DNA from 4 places in the Pseudomonas sp. TH39(2020) genome. Region 2 is predicted to be linked to each of the others. Evidence: predicted binding sites of a transcription regulator. Region 2 holds the regulator's gene; each other region holds the start of a gene.
The links. The regulator FliA, encoded in region 2, starts transcription of late flagellar genes. The targets are predictions, from matches to a motif close to CTAAAGTTTNNNNNNNNNNNGCCGNTAA.
Positions count from the first base shown of each region.

Region 1: the regulator FliA is predicted to act here: its motif matches at 2,577-2,604, upstream of JFU47_RS13425 (methyl-accepting chemotaxis protein).
Region 3: the regulator FliA is predicted to act here: its motif matches at 3,283-3,310, upstream of JFU47_RS21680 (methyl-accepting chemotaxis protein).
Region 4: the regulator FliA is predicted to act here: its motif matches at 4,103-4,130, upstream of JFU47_RS11550 (flagellar protein MotY).

Region 1 is NZ_JAEKFF010000006.1:1,187,938-1,193,456, forward strand. Features, by position in the region: gene JFU47_RS13420 (hypothetical protein) at 1-191, opposite strand, end outside; gene JFU47_RS13425 (methyl-accepting chemotaxis protein) at 429-2,459, opposite strand; gene ampE (regulatory signaling modulator protein AmpE) at 2,747-3,583, opposite strand; gene ampD (1,6-anhydro-N-acetylmuramyl-L-alanine amidase AmpD) at 3,580-4,140, opposite strand; gene JFU47_RS13440 (DUF1631 domain-containing protein) at 4,205-5,519, opposite strand, start outside.
Region 2 is NZ_JAEKFF010000007.1:1,074,290-1,079,808, reverse strand. Features, by position in the region: gene JFU47_RS25375 (protein phosphatase CheZ) at 1-734, opposite strand, end outside; gene JFU47_RS25370 (chemotaxis response regulator CheY) at 765-1,136, opposite strand; gene fliA (RNA polymerase sigma factor FliA) at 1,304-2,044, opposite strand; gene fleN (flagellar synthesis regulator FleN) at 2,041-2,871, opposite strand; gene flhF (flagellar biosynthesis protein FlhF) at 2,988-4,316, opposite strand; gene flhA (flagellar biosynthesis protein FlhA) at 4,328-5,519, opposite strand, start outside.
Region 3 is NZ_JAEKFF010000007.1:276,286-281,804, forward strand. Features, by position in the region: gene clpB (ATP-dependent chaperone ClpB) at 1-2,495, shown strand, start outside; tRNA gene JFU47_RS21660 (tRNA-Asn) at 2,794-2,869, shown strand; tRNA gene JFU47_RS21665 (tRNA-Pro) at 2,879-2,955, shown strand; tRNA gene JFU47_RS21670 (tRNA-Lys) at 2,961-3,036, shown strand; tRNA gene JFU47_RS21675 (tRNA-Pro) at 3,134-3,210, shown strand; gene JFU47_RS21680 (methyl-accepting chemotaxis protein) at 3,378-5,003, shown strand; gene JFU47_RS21685 (HvfA family oxazolone/thioamide-modified RiPP metallophore) at 5,066-5,464, opposite strand.
Region 4 is NZ_JAEKFF010000006.1:756,517-762,035, forward strand. Features, by position in the region: gene JFU47_RS11535 (response regulator transcription factor) at 1-389, opposite strand, end outside; gene JFU47_RS11540 (hypothetical protein) at 969-1,601, shown strand; gene JFU47_RS11545 (argininosuccinate synthase) at 1,782-2,999, opposite strand; gene JFU47_RS11550 (flagellar protein MotY) at 3,129-4,037, opposite strand; gene pyrC (dihydroorotase) at 4,197-5,243, shown strand; gene rnt (ribonuclease T) at 5,240-5,519, shown strand, end outside.

The DNA.
Region 1 (5,519 bases), on a different contig from region 2:
AGCAATGCCAGGGAGTCGAGGGACTTGAAGCGCTTGATCTGTTTCGGATCGTTCAGTTGCAACGCTTTCTGGCAGTGGGAACACTCGAACGCTTCGTTGATCGCAATGGCGTTGAGTTGCCAGGGTTTGAGCAGAAGTGTGCTCCCGCAATGAGCGCAATGACCCTGGATTCCAATCGTTACAGCTGACATAACCGAGCCTCCTCAGGGCAGGTCCAAGTGATTGATCTTCCGTCATTAAAGACCAAAAACCAGACGACGGATGAAAACCGGACATTGCCTACCTGAGAAGGGAACAAATACTACAGACGGAGCATAAAAACCTGTGGGAGCGAGCCTGCTCGCGAATCGGTATATCACTCAACATTGATGTCGACTGAAGACCGCTTTCGCGAGCAGGCTCGCTCCCACAGGTGTGCCGGGGTGGCTTCAGACCCGGAACGCGCTGATCAGTTGCTTCAGCTCCACCACCTGAGCCGACAACGCGCGACTGGCGTCCTCCGTCTGGTGTGCACCTTCGGCAGTACGCTCACCGGCACGGTTAATCTCGACAATATTCTGGTCGATGTCATGGGCCACGGCGGTCTGCTGCTCTACCGCGGCGGCAATTTGCTGGTTCTGATCGACAATCATGCCGACGGCACCGAGGATGTTTTCCAGCGCTTGCTGAACCTTTTCCGACTGCCCCACCGTGCCGTTGGCCATCTGATGACTGGTCCCCATCGCCTTCACCGCGGCGCCGACACCGCTGTGCAGCTTGGCGATCATCTGCTCGATTTCCTCGGTCGATTGCTGGGTGCGCTTGGCCAGTGTCCGGACCTCGTCCGCCACCACCGCAAAACCACGGCCTTGCTCACCGGCCCGAGCGGCTTCGATGGCGGCGTTGAGGGCCAAGAGGTTGGTCTGTTCGGCGATGCTCTTGATCACCTCCAGCACACGGCTGATGGACTGGCTGTCGCTGGCCAGCTGATTGATCACCAGCACCGACTGGTCGATCTCACTGGCCAGTGCAGCGATGCTGCCCTGCTGGGATTCCACCAGCCCGCGCCCGCTGATGGTCTCATCGTTGACGCTATGAGCGCTGCTGACCGCTGCTGCGGCACTGCGTGCAACCTCAAGGGAGGTGGCCGACATCTGGTTCATGGCCGTGGCGACCTGCTCGATCTGCGAGCGCTGCCCCGCCACGGCCTGGTTGCTCTGGGTGGAGACGTTCTGCACCTGCCCGGCCTGGCGCTCGACCTCACCGACGGTGTGCCCCACCCGCTCGATCAGGTCATGGATTTTCTTTACGGTGCCGTTGAACACCTCGCCCAACTCGCCCAGTTCATCGCGGCTGTTGGCGCTGAAAGTCACCGTCATGTCGCCGGCCGCGACCTTATCCATCACCGCGCCAAGACGCTTGAGGGTGGTGCGGGTCGAGGCGTAGAAGCCGCCATAGAGGTAAAAAATCAACACGAACACCACCGACAGCGCCACGGCCTGCAAGACCATATGGGTGCGGTTCTGCTCCAGTCGCTGTTGCAGCTGGGTGCCGAGAAACTTCAGGGTGGCTTCGTTGAGTTGGTAGGTCTTGTCCATCAGGCCCGTGACCTGATCGTAAAAGCCCTGCCACGGCGCATCCAGCGTGTCCGCCATCACTACCTGCTCTTCGAACAGTTCACTGGCCTTTTTCAACGATGCCTTGCTGCTATCGGCCTGAGCGGCCAGGGTTTCCCGTGCCGCTTTGCTGGAGCCCAGCGCGTCCTGCAACTTCAGGGCATATTCGGCGTGCAGTTTTTCGATCTGCGCCAGCAACTCATCAAAACGGGTACTCGATGCCGAGTTGAGAAAGCCCTGCCCCAGCGAAAAAGAGCCCATCGCCCGGCCTTCGCCCAGAAGCTGGGTCACGGGCGGGGTGACATTGGTGATGAGTTCGCTCAGCTGGCGCATGTCGCTCTGGGTGTCGCGGCTGAGGCCGGCCTGACTGGCGATGATCTGGCTGAAAATTTGTGCGTTGCCGAGCAACTTGCCGATCATCGCGCTTTTGCTTTGCAGGGAGTTTTCCGCTTGCTGGGCCTTGAACGCGGCGATCATTTCATCGCGCTTGCCATCGAAAACCATGATTTGCTCGGGGTCCGCGGTCATCGCCGTCAGCCCTTGCAAACGGGTCAGCACATTTTGCCCCAGAGTACTGATCTGCGACTCGACATTGCCAGCCTTGCCGGACTGACCAAGGGTGACGTTGATCTGCACCAGGTTGTTCAGGGTTTCCAGATCGCGCCGTAACGTCAGGCTGCTGCCCAGCAGGTCAAGGCTCTGCAGCTCGACCCGGGTGCCCTGGAATTCTCGATAAGAATCGCGCACCAGATAGAAGTTGGTCACCAACATCGGCACAAGGAACAGCACGCTGATCAGGCTGAACTTCATGCCAAAGCTCAGGCGATTCATCAGCGCGACGGCGGGATAGAGCAAGCTCTTCACTGGAAGTCTCCCTTTGATTTCTTATTTTTATTGGCAGGCGCGGGTCGACAGCAGATAGCCACTATTCGGCGCTAGCTCTGTATAGCCTAAATCGACGGGAGGTTTTGTAACTTAAGGTTAACGGCGAGATGCACGCGGTCTTGTAGCAGCTGGCGAAGCCTGCGTCCGGCTGCGCAGCAGTCGTAAATACTGATTACGCAGTGAGCCAGACAAACCGCGGTGAATGAATTGGCGACTGCTGCGCAGCCGAACGCAGGCTGCGCCAGCTGCTACAGGGGTCAGCGTCATTACGGAAGGACGGTCCACAACGCGAAACCGGCGTACCAGAGTACTGCCGCGCGCAGCAGCAGTTCCCAGATCCGGTCGAGGCTGTTGATGCCGTCAGGCCCGACCACTGGCGCCGGGATTTCACCCGCCACCAGCCCGACCTTCTCGATCAATTGGGCGGCGCTGATGTTCCAGTTCAGCAGCTCGTGCAACATCACTCGGCCGACCGCGACAAAATTGCCGACCAACGCAAAACTCGCCGCCAGCAGACGCACCGGCACCCAGTCGAACGCATGACGCAGTTTTACGGCGCGCTCGACCACGGCCGGGTTTTGCCCGTGCTCTTCGGCCAGGGCCAGCAGTCGATAGCTCAGGGCTGCAACCGGCCCCAGCAGGAAGTACCAGAAAATCACCGCGAAAAAGCTCTGATAAGCCTCCCACAGCAGATGCCCCTCGACCCGTTCCAACAGTTGTTCGCCGCTATCGGCGCAGATACCCACATCGCGGTCCGCTACATGAGCGGCAGCTTGCAGGTCTTCCCGACGCCAGGCATCGCGAAACGGCCCGAGACCGGCCAGCAGATCACCGCGGCCCAGACTGTAAATCACCACCAGCAGGTGCACCGGCAACGCCAGCAAACCGTAAGCCACCGGGTCCAGTACCACCAGCAGCAAACCCAGCAGTGCCACTGGCAACAACACCAGTATCACCAGGATCAGCCACGGACTTTTCGCCAGACGCGGACTGACCTCAAGCTTGTTCAGCTCGCGAACCCATCCACCATCGCGCTGAACCCGATGACGCAGGGCCGAGAATTTCTCGATCCAGACCGCCAACAGCAACACCAGAAAACTCATTGTTGTTCCTCTTTTGCCAGGGCGGCACGATAGCGTGCCCAGTCGAACGCCGGCCCAGGATCGGTTTTACGCCCGGGTGCGATGTCGCTGTGCCCGCAAATGCGCTGTGCGATGATGGCCGTGAACGCGCTTTGCAGCTGTCGGGTCAGGGTTGTCAACGCTTGATACTGAGCGTCGGTGAACGGCAGATCATCCGTGCCTTCAAGTTCAATACCCACGGAAAAATCGTTACAGGTTTCCCGCCCTTCGAAACTCGAGACGCCGGCATGCCAGGCACGCTCAAGACAAGAGACAAACTGAGTGACGGTGCCGTCACGTTCGATCAGAAAGTGCGCAGACACACGCAGGTTGGCGATCCCTTCAAAGTAGGGGTGCTCCGTGACATCCAGACGATTCTGGAAAAATTCCTGCACCTTGCCGGTGGCGAATTGCGCAGGCGGCAAACTGATGTTGTGGATCACCAGCAGGGAAATTTCGTCCGAGGGGCGCGCATTGAAGTTGGGCGAGGGGCAAATATCTACGCCCTGACACCAACCACTCGCGGGGTCCAACTGCATACAGGTTCCTTCAACGACGACTGTGTAGGCGCCCAGTATGCCGCGATAGACCCTCGGCGCGCGATCACTTGCCGTGATTGAGGCGCCGCAGGTTGCCGATCACCGACTCCAGCGCCCGGTCGAACAGCAAAGTGTCGTCCAGCGCGCGCACCGCGCCACGACGGAATTCCTGCGCCAGACCGGTGCGGCTGCGCTCCAGCACTTTCATCCCGGTGCGATTGACGAAAATGTATTTGCCGGTGGCTTCAATAATCGCCGCCAGCTTGCAGCGAAGGGTGTTTTCCTCGTCTTCCTGAAACTCGACCCAGCACCCCAACCGCAGTTGATCGACCTGAAGCAGACCGGCATCGTCCTCCGGCAAGCGCACTGACGCCGTTTCGGCTGGCCCTTCGTCCGCGGTTCGCAGGACGATTTCCTGCAGCACTTGGACCATTACCGGCGTATCGACAGGCTGTTCAAGCTTTTGCCCTGGACGCTCGAACAGCTGAACGTGCAAGGCTTCCAGCTCGCTGAAAAATTCGCTGGTGGCGAACGGATCGAAGGCCGAACCGCTCAGCCCGTCGCGCAGCGACTTGAGCAACCCAGGCACCAGCGCCAACAAGCGCAGGCTCGCATCAGGCTCATCATGACGCTGCACGCTCCAGATCAATTGCTCCATCGACTGCACATCGGCGTGCCACTCGGCCGACTGATCGCCGTGCTTGAGACAGGTCAGCAGCAGCACCTGGCTCCACGCTTCCTGGACAAACACCACCACCCGTTGCGGCAATACTTTGCCCAACAAGGCCTGATTCAGTACCTGTTCGACGCGCTGACGGGCCAGCTCAGTCCTGGCGCGTCCTTCTTCGGCGTCACGGGTACGTTGCTCCAGCAACTCGCTGCGACGGCGCTCGTCGCTGGTGAAGGCGAGAAAATCGGCCAGCATTTCGGAAAACACCGCCGGATCATCGACAAAATCATTCAACAACCGCTGTACCACTTGCTCGATGCGCAGATACAGGCTGTCGCGTTGATGGTCGTCGCACTCGCCCCAGCCCATGGCTGCGGTGGCGATTTCATTGAGCAGGCGTGGGGCCGGGTGACTGCTGCGGCTGAAGAAGCTCTTGTCGAGCACCGCCACTTTCAGCATCGGGATCTGCAAACGGCCGATCAACGCCTTGAGCGAATCCGGCAGGTTGCGGTCATCGAGGATGCATTCGAAGAGCATGGCGATCAGGTTGATCACGTCTTCGTCGGCCACCCCGACCACGCGTGATTTGCCACTTTTGACGCTGACCCGGGTCAGCAGTTGTTCGAGCTGGTTTCGCAGATCGAAGTCGTCCTGGGCTGCCGGCGCCGGCACATATTGCTGCAAGTGCGAGAGCAGCCGCATTAGGTCG
Region 2 (5,519 bases):
TCTTCTCTTTTATCGGCATGAATCTGCGGACCTTCACCCTGAGAGAGATGTTTTTGCGGATCTTTTTCTGCAAGCATCGCTTCACGGTCATGTTCGATGCCCGCAAAGCGGTCCACCTGACTGGCCATAAGCACGAGCTTGAGCAGGTTGCTTTCAACTTCGGTGACCAATTGGGTCACACGCTTGATCACCTGACCGGTGAGGTCCTGGTAATCCTGAGCGAGCAGAATGTCGTTGAGGTTGCTCGACACAACGCGATTGTCTTCGCTGCTGCGTGTCAGGAAACCGTCGACTCGCCGGGCCAGCTCGCGGAACTCTTCAGCCCCGACTTCGCGACGCATGAACCGTCCCCAATCGGTGCTCAAGGCCTGGGCTTCGTTGCTCAGGCCATTGACCAGCGGCGTGGCGTTTTCCACCAGGTCCATGGTGCGGTTGGCAGCAGCCTCGGTCAGCTTGACCACATAGCCCAGACGCTCGGTGGCGTCCGTGATCTGTGACACTTCCTCGGCTTGCGGCATGTTCGGGTCAATCTGGAAATTGACGATCGCGCTATGCAGCTCGCGAGTGAGCTTGCCCACTTCCTGATACAGGCCACGGTCACGGGTCTGATTGAGCTCATGGATCAGTTGCACAGCGTCGCCGAACCTGCCTTTTTCAAGGCTTTCGACCAGTTCGACCGCGTGTTTTTTCAGAGTCGATTCGAAATCGCCCTGTGAAGACTCGTTATGCTCCATAGCTCCCCCGTGGCGCAGTGGCTTCGCACATCAACCGATGCGTTCGAAAATCTTCTCGATTTTTTCTTTTAACGCCTGGGCCGTGAAGGGCTTGACCACATAGCCGTTAACTCCGGCCTGGGCTGCCTCGATGATCTGCTCGCGCTTGGCTTCAGCGGTCACCATCAGCACCGGCAGGTGCTTGAGCTTTTCATCGGCACGCACGTGGCGCAGCAGATCGATACCGGTCATGCCAGGCATGTTCCAGTCTGTTACCAGAAAGTCGATGCTGCCGCTGTTGAGAACCGGAATGGCAGTAGTGCCATCGTCAGCCTCGACCGTGTTGGTGAACCCAAGGTCACGCAACAGGTTTTTAATGATCCGCCGCATCGTTGAGAAGTCATCAACGATGAGGATTTTCATGTTCTTGTCCAATTCGACCTCCAAGCAGTCTTAAACGCGCCCAGCACCTGGACGCGCCATTTCAATCAATCCGGCAAAGCACTCAATGACTGTCTGGAGCACAACAGATCGGGACCGGTACGGTTCAACACCCCACCAGCCGCGTTCGCAGTGTCCCCACACTGCCTTCAGCGCGCTCGCCACTCCCCCAAACGCCCCCGCAAACGGGCCGCGCACTGGCTGTGTAACTGGCTGACCCGAGATTCGCTAACCCCCAGGACCTCACCGATTTCCTTGAGATTCAACTCTTCGTCGTAGTACAGCGCCAACACCAGTCGCTCACGCTCCGGCAAATTGGCAATCGCGTCCGCCAGCGCCGCCTGGAAGCGTCCATCTTCCAGATCGCGTGACGGCTCGAGATGAGCACTGGCGCCACCCTCGTGCAGCCCTTCGTGTTCGCCGTCCTGCAACAGATCGTCGAAACTGAATAAGCGGCTGCCCAGGGTGTCGTTCAAAATCCCGTAATAATCGTCGAGACTCAATTGGAGTTCGGCCGCAACCTCGTGATCTTTAGCGTCACGGCCGGTTTTAGCTTCAATCGAGCGAATGGCGTCGCTGACCATCCGGGTATTGCGGTGGACCGAACGTGGCGCCCAGTCCCCCTTGCGTACTTCATCGAGCATCGCGCCACGGATTCGTATGCCCGCGTACGTCTCGAAACTCGCGCCTTTGCTGGCGTCGTATTTGGTCGACACTTCAAGCAGGCCGATCATCCCGGCCTGGATCAGGTCTTCAACCTGGACACTGGCCGGCAGACGCGCCAGCAAGTGGTAAGCAATGCGTTTAACCAGTGGCGCGTAACGCTCGATCAGCTCGTACTGCGCGTCACGTGCCGACTTCTTGTAGAGGTTGTAGCCACTGGCTGTCATAGCACCGGTCCTGCCGTTTGTTGCACGAGGCGCTCGACGAAAAACTCCAGGTGCCCACGCGGGTTGGCAGGTAGCGGCCAGGTATCGACCTTCTGTGCAATCGCCTTGAACGCCAGTGAGCACTTGGAACGCGGGAAGGCTTCGTAAACGGCGCGCTGCTTCTGCACAGCCTTGCGCACGCTTTCGTCGTAAGGCACCGCGCCGACGTATTGTAAGGCGACGTCAAGGAAGCGATCCGTGACCTTGGTCAACTTGGCGAACAGGTTGCGCCCTTCCTGCGGACTCTGGGCCATGTTGGCCAGGACGCGGAAGCGGTTCATGCCGTAATCGCGGTTCAGCAGTTTGATCAGTGCGTAGGCATCGGTGATCGAAGTCGGCTCGTCGCAGACCACCAGCAAGACTTCTTGCGCTGCGCGGACGAAACTGACGACCGATTCACCAATGCCCGCCGCGGTGTCGATCACCAGCACGTCGAGGTTGTCGCCGATATCGCTGAACGCCTGGATCAGGCCGGCGTGTTGAGCCGGGCTCAAATGAACCATGCTCTGTGTGCCGGACGCGGCCGGGACGATGCGAATGCCGCCAGGGCCTTGCAACAGAACGTCGCGCAGCTCGCAGCGGCCTTCGATCACGTCGGCCAAAGTACGTTTGGGTGTCAGCCCCAACAGAACGTCGACGTTCGCCAGCCCCAGATCGGCGTCCAACAGCATGACGCGCCGGCCGAGCTCAGCTAGAGCCAGGGACAAGTTCACTGACACGTTAGTTTTCCCGACGCCACCTTTGCCGCCGGTCACCGCGATCACCTGTACGGGATGCATGCTGCCCATGAATTTTCTTTACCTTGTCTTACTTAGACGGAGGCCACATTACTGGCTGCGCGTTCATTAACTGAACAATGCATGGCAGACCATCGATGTAGGTACAAAAACTGTTCATTAATACCTCAGCCGACCTGCTTGGTCGGGCTGTGGTAAATATCAGCGAACATATCAGCCATGGCTTCTTCGCTGGGTTCTTCTTGCATTTGCACGCTTACGGCGCGACTGACCAACTGATGACGACGCGGTAGATGCAAATCATCCGGAATCCGCGGGCCATCGGTCAGGTAGGCCACCGGCAACTCATGACTGATGGCCAGGCTCAACACCTCGCCCAGACTTGCCGTTTCATCCAGTTTAGTCAGGATGCAGCCAGCGAGCCCGCAGCGTTTGTAACTGTGATAAGCGGCCGTTAGAACCTGTTTCTGGCTGGTGGTTGCCAAAACCAGGTAATTTTTCGATTTGATGCCACGACCGGCCAGGCTTTCTAGCTGCATGCGCAGTGCCGGATCGCTGGCCTGAAGGCCCGCGGTATCGATCAGCACCACGCGTTTGCGCAACAAAGGCTCCAGCGCCTGCACCAGCGACTGGCCCGGATCGACATGCGTCACCGACACATTGAGGATCCGGCCCAACGTCTTGAGTTGTTCCTGAGCACCAATACGGTAGCTGTCCATGCTGACCAGCGCGATATTTTGCGCGCCGTACTTGAGCACGTAACGGGCCGCGAGTTTGGCCAGGGTGGTGGTCTTGCCCATGCCGGCGGGGCCGACCATGGCAATCACGCCACCCTCTTCCAGAGGCTCGACTTCCGGTGTGGCGATCATTCGCGCCAGGTGCGCCAGCAACATGCGCCAGGCCTGACGAGGTTCTTCAATATCGGTAATCAGCGCCAGCAAATCGCGCGACAACGGGCCGGACAGACCGATGCGTTGCAGGCGACGCCAAAGATTGGCCTGGGCCGGGCGGCTGCCTTGCAGCTGATTCCAGGCCAGGGAGCCGAGTTGCACTTCCATCAGTTCGCGCAGGCTGTTGAGCTCGAAACGCATCGAGTCGAACGCCCGTGGGTCGACGCCACCGGTGGCAGGTGCCGCGGCCGGTGCAGGACGACGGGGTTCGGTGTAGGTCGGCTCGATCAGCGGCTCGGCGGCAGTCAGTGGCAGGCCGGCGAACAATTGGCGATTGGTGGACTTATCGCTCTCGCCATCGCTGCGCAGGCTCAGTTCGGCCTGGGCGGTGACGATCCGCGATTGGGTCTTGCGCAGCTCGTCTTCGAGTTCCATGTTCGGAACGCGCGGAGCCAGCGCCGACAACTTGTAATCCAGGGCAGCCGTCAGCTCGACACCACCGGCGATCCGGCGGTTGCCAATGATGGCGGCATCAGCGCCCAGCTCATCACGAACCAGTTTCATGGCCTGACGCATATCGGCGGCGAAAAAACGCTTAACTTGCATAAACCACTACCTCAGCCGTTGGGCCCTACTGTCGCAACGATGGTCACTTGCTTGTTGTCAGGAATTTCCTGGTAAGCCAACACATGCAAACCCGGGACTGCCAATCGGCCGAATCGCGACAGCATCGCGCGAACCGGACCGGCTACCAGCAGAATCACCGGTTGACCTTGCATTTCCTGACGCTGCGCCGCATCGATCAACGAGCGTTGCAGTTTCTCAGCCATGCTTGGCTCCAGCAAAACGCCCTCTTCCGAGCCTTGTCCTGCCTTCTGAAGACTATTGAGCAATATTTGTTCCAACCTTGGCTCCAGAGTGATTACTGGTAGCTCGGAGTCAGTCCCTACAATGCTTTGGACGATTGCGCGGGATACGCCGACGCGCACCGCGGCCACCAGCGCGGCAGTATCTTGACTCTTGCTGGCATTGTTTGCGATGGCTTCGGCAATGCTGCGAATGTCCCGTACTGGCACCTGTTCGGCCAGCAACGCCTGCAATACTTTGAGCAGCTGCGACAGGGAGACCACGCCAGGCACCAGCTCTTCGGCCAGTTTTGGCGAGCTTTTGGCCAGCAATTGCATGAGTTGCTGCACTTCTTCGTGGCCGATCAACTCGCTCGAGTGCTTGTACAAAATCTGGTTCAAGTGGGTTGCCACTACCGTACTGGCATCGACCACGGTGTAACCGAGGGATTGAGCCTGGGCACGCTGGCTGATTTCGATCCAGACCGCCTCCAGACCGAAAGCCGGATCTTTGGCGGTAATGCCGTTGAGCGTGCCGTAGACCTGCCCCGGGTTGATCGCCAGTTCGCGATCCGGGTAAATCTCCGCTTCGGCCAGGATCACCCCCATCAGGGTCAGGCGATAGGCACTGGGCGCCAGGTCGAGGTTGTCACGGATGTGCACGGTCGGCATCAGGAAGCCCAGATCCTGGGACAGCTTCTTGCGCACGCCCTTGATCCGCGCCAGCAACTGACCACCCTGATTGCGGTCCACCAGCGGAATCAGCCGGTAGCCGACTTCCAGGCCGATCATGTCGATCGGAGTGACGTCGTCCCAGCCAAGCTCTTTGGTTTCCTGAGCGCGAGCCGGCGATGGCAACAGCTCCTGCTGACGCTTGACCTCTTGCAAGGCCTGAACCTTGACCACGTTCTGCTTCTTCCAGAACAGGTACGCGCCGCCAGCTGCCAGGGCTGCCATGCTGAGA
Region 3 (5,519 bases), 800 kb from region 2:
TCGATCATCCGGGCATTGAGCCAGCGCATTTGATGCAAGCCATGCTTGAGCAGCAGGGTGGCTCGATCAAACCCCTGTTGATGCAAGTAGGTTTTGACGTCAACAGCTTGCGCAAAGAGCTGACCAAAGAGCTCGACCAACTGCCGAAAATCCAGAACCCGACCGGTGACGTCAACATGTCGCAGGATTTGGCGCGCCTGCTCAACCAGGCCGATCGACTGGCCCAGCAGAAGGGCGACCAGTTCATCTCCAGTGAACTGGTGTTGCTCGCCGCCATGGACGAGAACAGCAAGCTTGGCAAATTGTTGCTCGGCCAGGGCGTCAGCAAGAAAGCCCTGGAAAACGCGATCAACAACCTGCGCGGTGGTGAAGCCGTCAATGACGCCAACCACGAAGAGTCGCGCCAGGCGCTGGATAAATACACTGTCGACCTGACCAAGCGTGCCGAAGAAGGCAAGCTCGATCCGGTGATCGGCCGTGACGACGAAATTCGCCGGACCATTCAGGTCCTGCAACGTCGCACCAAGAACAACCCGGTGCTGATCGGTGAGCCTGGCGTGGGTAAAACCGCCATCGCCGAAGGCCTGGCCCAGCGTATCATCAACGGCGAAGTCCCGGATGGACTGAAAGGCAAGCGCCTGCTGTCCCTGGACATGGGGTCGCTGATTGCCGGCGCCAAGTACCGTGGCGAGTTCGAAGAACGCCTAAAATCCCTGCTCAACGAACTGTCGAAGCAGGAAGGGCAGATCATTCTGTTCATCGACGAACTGCACACCATGGTCGGCGCCGGTAAAGGCGAAGGCTCGATGGACGCGGGCAATATGCTCAAGCCTGCGTTGGCCCGTGGTGAACTGCACTGCGTCGGCGCGACCACGCTCAACGAATACCGCCAATATATAGAGAAGGACGCAGCCCTCGAGCGGCGCTTCCAGAAAGTGCTGGTGGACGAACCGAGCGAAGAAGACACCATCGCGATTCTGCGTGGCCTGAAAGAGCGCTACGAGGTTCACCACAAAGTGGCGATCACCGACGGCGCGATCATCGCCGCGGCCAAGCTCAGTCATCGCTATATCACGGACCGTCAGTTGCCGGACAAGGCCATCGACCTGATCGACGAAGCGGCTAGCCGCATCCGCATGGAGATCGACTCCAAGCCGGAAGTGCTTGATCGTCTGGAGCGTCGTCTGATTCAGCTGAAGGTGGAATCCCAGGCGCTGAAGAAAGAAAGCGACGAGGCCGCGATAAAACGTCTGGAAAAACTCCAGGAAGAAATCGTCCGCCTCGAACGTGAGTACTCGGACCTGGAGGAAATCTGGAACGCGGAAAAAGCCGAAGTTCAGGGTTCTGCGCAGATCCAGCAGAAAATCGAACAGTCCCGTCAGGAACTGGAAGCTGCCCGCCGCAAAGGCGACTTGAACCGTATGGCCGAGTTGCAGTACGGGATCATCCCGGACCTGGAACGCAGCCTGCAAATGGTCGACCAGCACGGTAAAACTGAAAACCAGTTACTGCGCAGCAAGGTGACCGAAGAAGAAATCGCTGAGGTCGTGTCCAAGTGGACGGGCATTCCGGTGTCGAAAATGCTCGAAGGCGAGCGCGACAAGCTGATGAAGATGGAAAGCCTGTTGCACCAACGTGTGATCGGCCAGGACGAAGCGGTGATTGCCGTTTCCAACGCCGTGCGACGTTCCCGTGCCGGGTTGTCCGATCCGAATCGCCCGAGCGGCTCGTTCATGTTCCTCGGCCCTACCGGTGTCGGTAAAACCGAGCTGTGCAAGGCACTGGCCGAGTTCCTCTTTGATACGGAAGAGGCGATGGTGCGGATCGACATGTCCGAGTTCATGGAGAAACATTCCGTGGCTCGTCTGATCGGTGCGCCACCAGGCTACGTAGGCTATGAAGAGGGCGGTTACCTGACCGAGGCGGTGCGTCGCAAGCCTTATTCGGTGATCCTCCTGGACGAGGTCGAGAAGGCCCACCCGGACGTCTTCAACATCTTGCTGCAAGTGCTGGAAGATGGCCGACTGACCGACAGTCATGGCCGCACGGTGGATTTCAAAAATACCGTGATTGTCATGACCTCCAACCTCGGTTCGGTGCAGATCCAGGAATTGGTCGGTGATCGTGAGGCTCAGCGTGCGGCAGTGATGGATGCGATTTCCACGCACTTCCGGCCGGAGTTCATCAACCGGGTCGACGAAGTGGTGATCTTTGAGCCGTTGGCTCGGGATCAGATCGCGGGCATTACCGAGATCCAGTTGGGTCGCCTGCGCAGTCGCCTGACCGAGCGCGAGCTGAAGCTTGATCTCAGCCCTGAGGCCATGGATAAGCTGATAGCGGTGGGTTACGACCCGGTTTACGGCGCACGGCCGCTCAAACGAGCTATCCAGCGCTGGATCGAGAACCCGCTGGCGCAGCTGATTCTGTCCGGTCGTTTCATGCCGGGCGATACCGCCAAGGGTGTCGTGGAGAACGACGAAATCGTATTCGTCTGATCCACGGCGGCAGCAAAATTGAAGAGGCCTCGCATTGCGAGGCCTTTTTTTCGCCAGGCTGTTGAACTCTAAGGAAAAGGCTTGTAAAGTGCGCCCCGCAGTAAGTCGCCCTGAAGGGTTCCTGCTTCCCAAGCAGGAATCTGAAATAAGTTGCAAATCATTAACTTGAAGGCAATTTAGGGGGTTGACAGAGGTGCTTAAGATTGTAGAATAGCGCGCCTCAGACACACGAACGCAGCGATGCGAACGGGTCGAAGAGGTGAAGCAAGCTTCACCGTTGTAAATTGAAATATGTAGTTCCGTGATAGCTCAGTCGGTAGAGCAAATGACTGTTAATCATTGGGTCCCAGGTTCGAGTCCTGGTCACGGAGCCAATTTCAAACCGGGGTATAGCGCAGTCCGGTAGCGCGCCTGCTTTGGGAGCAGGATGTCAGGAGTTCGAATCCCCTTACCCCGACCATTTTTGGGTCGTTAGCTCAGTTGGTAGAGCAGTTGGCTTTTAACCAATTGGTCGTAGGTTCGAATCCCACACGACCCACCATTTTTGAAACCAGTTCACGCTGGGATCAGATCTTAAGATCAGAGGCCAAAAGCACTGATCGAAGAAGGCGACTTTTAAAAGGTCGCCTTTTTATTACCGGGGTATAGCGCAGTCCGGTAGCGCGCCTGCTTTGGGAGCAGGATGTCAGGAGTTCGAATCCCCTTACCCCGACCATATTAAAAATCCTCGTATCGAAAGATACGGGGATTTTTTTTGTCTTCGATTTTTTATCTTTGAGAAATAACACTTCAGTCATCGTACAACTTGCCGATAACGAGGCGACGGGGTACTGCCGAAACAACGCCCCTTATCTAAGCCACTACAAGAAAAGGGCGTTCGTTATGGTGCTTCGACAGTTAAATATCGCTCCTCGGGCAGCCTTGGGGTTTGCCTTGATTGCCGTATTGGTCGCGTTGCTCGGGATTTTTGCCCTGGGGCAGATGTCGAGCATTCGCGACAGCGAGGTGGCGGTGGAGAAACAATGGTTGCCGAGCATTCGCGGCGGTGACGAGATCCGCGAAATCATGCTGCGCATCCGTACCATTTCCCTGCGCATGGCCCTGGATCAGGATCCGAAGAACATCCCTGTCTACCGCGGCCAGATGGACACTCGCGACAAAGAGTTGAGCGAGAAGATTGCGGCTTATGACAGGTTGGTCAACACAGTCGAAGGCAAAGCCTTGTATGACCAGTTCAAAACCACCTTCGCGGCTTATCGTTCCGGTATTGCTCAATCGTTCTCCCTGGCCGAACAGGGTCGTCGTGACGAACTGACCCAACTGCTGCTGATCGATATGAAAACCGTGGTTGATGGCTCGGGCAAACAGCTCACCGACCTGGCGGATCTGTTCGCCAAACAAGTTGCCGCCGAGAGCCAGAAATCTGCAGCGCATTACGAAACATCGCGGATGATCGTCAGCCTGTTTATCGCATTGGCGGCATTGGCCACCGTCGGCCTGGCGATGCTGCTGACCCGCAGCATCGTCAAACCTTTGAGCGAAGCGTTGCATGCCGCAGAAAACGTGGCACGAGGCGACCTGACGCGCCCCATCGAAACCCATGGCAACGATGAAGTGAGTCGCTTGCTCAAGGCGTTGGCGACCATGCAGCGCAACCTGCGCGAGACCTTGCAAGGTATCAGCGGCTCGGCCGCGCAATTGGCGACAGCGGCTGACGAGTTGAATGCGGTCACCCTCGACAGCACTCAGAACCTGCAACAGCAGAACAATGAGATCGAACAAGCGGCGACGGCTGTCACTGAAATGACCACCGCGGTGGAGGAGGTCGCTCGCAACGCGGTGTCGACCTCCGACGCCACGCGCCAATCCAGTGAGTCCGCGCACGCCGGTCAGGAGCGGGTCAGCGAAACAGTCACGGCCATCGGCGCCCTTGCCAGCGATGTACAGATCACGGGCGGGTTGGTGCAGTCCCTGGCCAACCAGTCTCAGGACATCGGCAAGGTACTGGACGTGATTCGTGCGATTGCCGAGCAAACCAACTTGCTGGCCCTCAATGCTGCCATTGAAGCGGCGCGGGCCGGGGAAAGCGGTCGCGGTTTCGCGGTGGTTGCCGACGAAGTTCGCGCTTTGGCCTATCGCACGCAGCAATCGACTCAGGAAATCGAACAAATGGTTCAGGGCATGCGCAACGGCTCGACTCAGGCACTGGATTCCATGCAGGCCAGCTCAACCCGTGCGGCCAGCACATTGGCCTTGGCCGAGCGTGCTGGTGAAGCGTTGCAGACCATAACCGCGTCGGTGCATCAGATCCATGAACGCAACCTGGTGATCGCCAGTGCTGCCGAAGAACAGGCGCAGGTGGCGCGGGAAGTGGATCGCAACCTGGTGAATATTCGCGACCTTTCGGTGCGATCTGCCGCCGGGGCGGATCAGACCAGCGCGTCCAGCCATGAGCTGTCTCAGCTGGCCAATGCCTTGCAGGGCATGGTGCGGCGCTTCCAGATTTAAATGTTCCAGACGCAAAAAAGCCGCGCTTCTCGACGGAAAAGCGCGGTTTGTTTCTCGGAAGCTTAGGCGCCGTCTTGGTCTTTCAAGTGCTCGAACAGGCCTTTTGGCATTTTCTTGCCATTGGCTTCGTAGTTGGCCTTCACGTTATCGAAAGCCTCTTGCTCGTCGATGAAGCCGTCATGGTTGGTGTCGATCTTGTCGAAATTGGACTTCGGCGCGACTTTCTGGAATTCGGCACGGGATACCTTGCCGTCGCCATCGGTGTCGGTTTTTGCCATCGACGCATCGCCACACTTGCCTTCGCCACATTTACCTTCAGGCGTCTTCACGACCTGTTCGGCCGAGGCCAGCAGGTAGCCCTGAGTCAGAGGTTGCGAGGCGAACACCGCGCCGGACAACATCATGCCGCCGGCCAAAACAGCGCCGAGCAAACCGATAGTGTTTTTGGTGGTACGGGACATTTCAATACTCCTGGGTTGCACGACACAACCGTTCGATAAAGGACGCCACGTAAGT
Region 4 (5,519 bases), on a different contig from region 2:
TGCAAGGCTTGATTCGGAAAATAACTATAGCCCGATAACACTGCCTTTATTGCACTGAGCAATTCAGTGAGATCCTGTTGTTTGCAAACATATCCTGCGGCCCCGGATTGCATGCAACGCATAGAAAAATGCCCAGGCGCCTGGGAAGTTAATATCAGTACTTTCATGGGCATTGCTGTCGATGTCAGACGCGCAATGACTTCCAGCCCATCAAGTTTCGGTATTCCAATATCCAGGATGACAATATCCGGCATATGCTCACGGGCAAGTTGCAACGCATCCACGCCATTATCTGTCTCTGCAATGACTTCGTAGCCATGACGCTCCATTAGCATACGTACCGCAAGACGAATGACAGGGTGATCATCCACGATCAGCACTTTATTCATGGGCAAGTCCAATTTTCGCTGTTCGAATTTTTAGAGCCCGCACAATAGCCTAGTCGTTTCACCCATGGCATGCCGCCCCCCTCGGCCACCCGCACCGAGAGACATTCCCTACAGACATTAACGAATAGTCTTACAAAATTTCCAAAAATACCGGCAGGGTAAAAACTTTATCAACCTGAAAACATTTCAATGCTCCGCAGTTTTTTTGTTTCTACTTACAACCAGAAACCCAAAAAACAGAATTCGTCGCAAGCATTCAAACGAACACCGACTATTGAGCTACCCTTAAAAGTAACTGACATTTACCACTTTAAATTTCACACCACAAACATCACACATAAAGGAACAAGAAAAAAATCACACCAGGCAATACTTAAAAATACATTTAACGCAACATTACCTAAAACATCAAGAACAGGGATACTCAGCCCGCACTTAATAACGCTACTATCATACTATTCAAACCCAACATTTAAAGGAGTGCCACACAAACAAAAACACCAACCACTTAGTTATCAAAAATTAAAACCAAAAACACTAATCAATCGAGAAAAGACAATATTTCCATGAGCAGAAAACATGAACAAACAAAAGAACAAAATCATCAATCCCATGACAGTCATTGCGATATTTGCCGCTATTTCTGAAACATCGGCCGCCGTCTCGCTGCCCTTTCTCGACAACCAGGAGCGGGAGCTTTATGTCTGGTTTCTGATCAGTTTTCCTTTTTATTTGCTTTTTCTTTTCTTCGCCACACTCAACTTCAACTACCGGTCGCTGTACGCGCCATCCGATTACGGCAAGGGAAAGCATTTTGTAGAAGTGATGGACAACGCTGAACGCAGTCAGCGGCCCGAAAACCTGAAGGACCCTCCCACCCGGATCGATATCCAGACGGGCCTCTCGGCCCTACAGCACGTTTGCATGGCCAAGCAGCTAAAAAACCTGCACATCATCGATGCGCGCTGGTTAAACAAGAAAATGGAATTCGGTGCCTGGATTGAAAAAAACCGGCACCCACAGGGAAGTCCTGCACAAGTGATCGTATTTCTCACCTGTACCGATTCGGAGGCACTACTGAAGGAAAGCGCAAGCAAGCAATCAAAACAGGCAAAGAATCGCAGCGGACCAACGCTTTGCATTGCTTACAATTTGAATTCGCACGGTCTGACGATTCTTGATCACTCTTTTTACCTGACACGTAGCAGGTAACGCTTGAAGAGCATTCAGAGAGAGGAAACAGAAGGAAGGTATTACAGATACAACATAAAGAGTGCTGATAACACGATGTCCGGCAGGAAAACTCCCCCCTATTCAGAAATTGTGGCCTTGTCACCGACAAGGCCACAACTCTCGTTCCACTAAGGTCGTTCTACTACCGCTTCAAAGGTCTCAGAAAAGCTTCCGGCCTTTGTTCGCCGCAATACGCATGCGCAACGCGTTGAGCTTGATGAAGCCCGCCGCGTCGGCCTGGTTGTAGGCGCCGCCATCTTCTTCGAAGGTCGCGATGTTGGCATCGAACAACGATTCGTCGGACTTGCGACCGGTGACGATCACGTTGCCCTTGTACAGCTTCAGGCGCACGACGCCGTTCACGTGGGCCTGGGACGCGTCGATCATCTGTTGCAGCATCAGACGCTCAGGGCTCCACCAGTAACCGGTGTAGATCAGGCTGGCGTATTTAGGCATCAGCTCGTCTTTGAGGTGAGCCACTTCGCGGTCCAGGGTGATCGATTCGATCGCACGGTGGGCGCGCAGCATGATGGTGCCGCCTGGGGTTTCATAGCAGCCACGGGACTTCATGCCCACGTAACGGTTCTCAACGATGTCGAGACGGCCGATGCCGTGTTCGCCACCGATACGGTTCAGGGTCGCCAGCACGGTAGCCGGGGTCATTTCGACGCCGTCCAGTGCAACGATGTCGCCGTTGCGGTAGGTCAGTTCCAGGTATTGCGCTTTATCTGGAGCCTTCTCCGGGGAGACGGTCCATTTCCACATGTCTTCTTCGTGCTCGGTCCAGGTGTCTTCCAGCACGCCGCCTTCATAGGAGATGTGCAGCAGGTTGGCATCCATCGAGTACGGGGATTTTTTCTTGCCGTGACGCTCGATCGGGATGTTGTGCTTTTCAGCATAATCCATCAGCTTTTCACGGGAGAGCAGGTCCCATTCGCGCCACGGAGCAATCACTTTCACGCCTGGCTTCAAGGCGTAGGCGCCCAGCTCGAAACGAACCTGGTCGTTGCCCTTGCCGGTGGCACCATGGGAAATGGCGTCAGCGCCGGTTTCGTTGGCGATTTCGATCAAGCGCTTGGCGATCAACGGACGAGCGATGGAAGTACCCAGCAGGTACTCGCCTTCGTAAACGGTGTTGGCGCGGAACATCGGGAAAACGAAATCGCGCACGAATTCTTCGCGCAAGTCGTCGATGTAGATCTCTTTCACGCCCATGGCCTGTGCCTTGGCGCGTGCAGGTTCGACCTCTTCGCCCTGACCCAGGTCAGCGGTGAAGGTCACGACTTCACAGTTATAAGTATCCTGCAGCCACTTGAGGATCACCGAAGTGTCCAGGCCGCCGGAATACGCCAGAACGACCTTGTTTACGTCCGCCATGCCATCACTCCACGGGGTTCTACGGAAAGCCGTCAAGTCTACCGGTCATGCAGGATAATTTACAGAGGCGCGACAGCTTATGACGACGAAGCGACAGATTATGTCGAGTGAGCGACGATAACAGCGGGTTCAGGAGGTGGACGCGGCGCTCGCCGATGCAGTGGCCTGAGGGGCCGGCTTTTCAGTGGGCGCAACGCGCGCAAGGTGCACATTGACCCGACGGTTCTTCGCCCGGTTGGCGGAATTGGTATTGGGCGCCAATGGATAACGCTCGCCGTGAAAGCGCACGGTGATCTGCGATTCCTGAATACCGTTGGCCTTGAAGAACTCCATGACGGCCAGGGCCCGACGCCGCGACAAATCACGATTGGTCAGGCGGTTGCCGCTGTTATCGGAGTGGCCATCGAGCTCGATGTGGTTGACCGTCGGATCAGCCTTCATGAACTCCAGCATCACTTGTAATTGCGCCTTGGCCTGCGCGTCGAGATCGATACCTTCGCCGGGGAAGCCGATCTGCGATTGCTTGACCTGCTCGAAATTCTTCGGCAGCAGCTTCGCCACGCAGCCCTGATAGTCGTTAAATGCCTTGCTGAACTTGACTGGCAACAGACGCACTTCCGACACCCGGCCATCGCCCGAGTAATGTCGAACGACCGGACTGCGGCCATCCATCAGGCCACTGATCAAGCGGCCAGCCTGAACTTGCGAACTGTTGAACAACACATTGCCGCTGCCGATTCGCACAGAACCGAGGTTGATGTCGCCACGCCCCGGTTGCCAGGGTGCAGCCGCCGCCAGCAAGGTGGCGGAACCGCCGCCGATCATCGAGTTATAGGCCTTCAGACGGAACGTCGCTTGCTCACCAGCGCGACGCACGAATTCGCCCGAACCAAAATCGGTGATCGGTTGAGTCAGGCGGCACTCGAACTTGTCTCCTTCGACCGTCCACTCGATGCTCTCCAGACGGGTCTGGAAAGTAAGCGCCATCGCAGGAAGGCTGGCAAACACGCTGAGCAAGGCTAAATAACGCTGGCGCACGGGAGGCTCCACTGGCTTCTACAACAAAAAGACCGACACACAGATGTTTACGGCATACCTGTTGGATATCGGAAGCTTCCTGCAAAACTTGATAGCGAGTGCCTGGAAGAGTCTTTTCCGGTAGCATTCCCCTCAGTTTGACCCGCCTGGAATCCCCTCATGTCCGACCGCCTGACCCTGCTGCGTCCCGACGACTGGCATATTCATCTTCGCGATGGTGCTGTGTTGCCCAATACAGTCGCGGATGTCGCGCGCACCTTTGGTCGCGCCATCATCATGCCCAACCTGGTACCTCCGGTGCGGAACACCGCTGAAGCCGACGGCTATCGCCAGCGGATTCTCGCTGCACGCCCGGCTGGCAGCCGCTTCGAACCGTTGATGGTGCTGTACCTGACCGACCGCACCCAGCCCGAAGAAATTCGCGAGGCCAAGGCCTGCGGCTTCATTCACGCCGCCAAGCTGTACCCGGCCGGCGCGACCACCAACTCGGACTCTGGTGTCACCAGCATCGACAAGATTTTCCCTGCACTTGAGGCCATGGCCGAAGTCGGGATGCCCTTGCTGGTTCATGGTGAAGTCACCCGTGGCGATGTCGACGTGTTCGATCGCGAAAAATTCTTTATCGATGAGCACATGCGTCGTGTGGTCGAGCGCTTCCCGAGCCTCAAAGTGGTGTTCGAACACATCACTACCGCCGACGCCGTGCAGTTCGTCAACGAGGCTTCGGCCAATGTTGGCGCTACCATCACCGCGCATCACCTGCTGTACAACCGCAACCACATGCTGGTGGGCGGGATTCGGCCGCACTTCTATTGCCTGCCGATTCTCAAGCGCAACACCCACCAGGAAGCCCTGCTCGACGCCGCCACCAGCGGCAGCGACAAGTTCTTCCTCGGCACCGACTCGGCGCCCCATGCCCAGCACGCCAAAGAAGCCGCTTGCGGCTGTGCCGGTTGCTACACCGCTTTTGCAGCGATCGAGATGTATGCCGAAGCCTTCGAACAGCGCAACGCGCTGGACAAGCTCGAAACCTTCGCCAGCCTGAACGGCCCTCGTTTCTACGGCCTGCCGGTGAACACCGATCGCATCACCCTGGTCCGCGAAGAGTGGACCGCCCCAACCAGCCTGCCATTTGGCGAGCTGACCGTAATCCCGCTGCGCGCCGGTGAAAAACTGCGCTGGCGCCTGCTGGAGGAACACGCGTGAGTGAAGACCATTTCGACGACGAACAGGACGGTCAAGGCGGCGGAGGTGGTTCGCGCCACCCGATGGCTGAGCGCTTCCGTGGATACCTGCCAGTCGTTGTCGACGTTGAAACCGGTGGTTTCAACTCTGCCACTGACGCCTTGCTGGAAATTGCCGCAACCACCATCGGCATGGACGAAAAAGGGTTTGTGTACGCCGACCACACCTACTTCTTTCGCGTAGAGCCTTTTGAAGGCGCGAACATCGAAGCGGCCGCTCTGGAATTTACCGGGATCA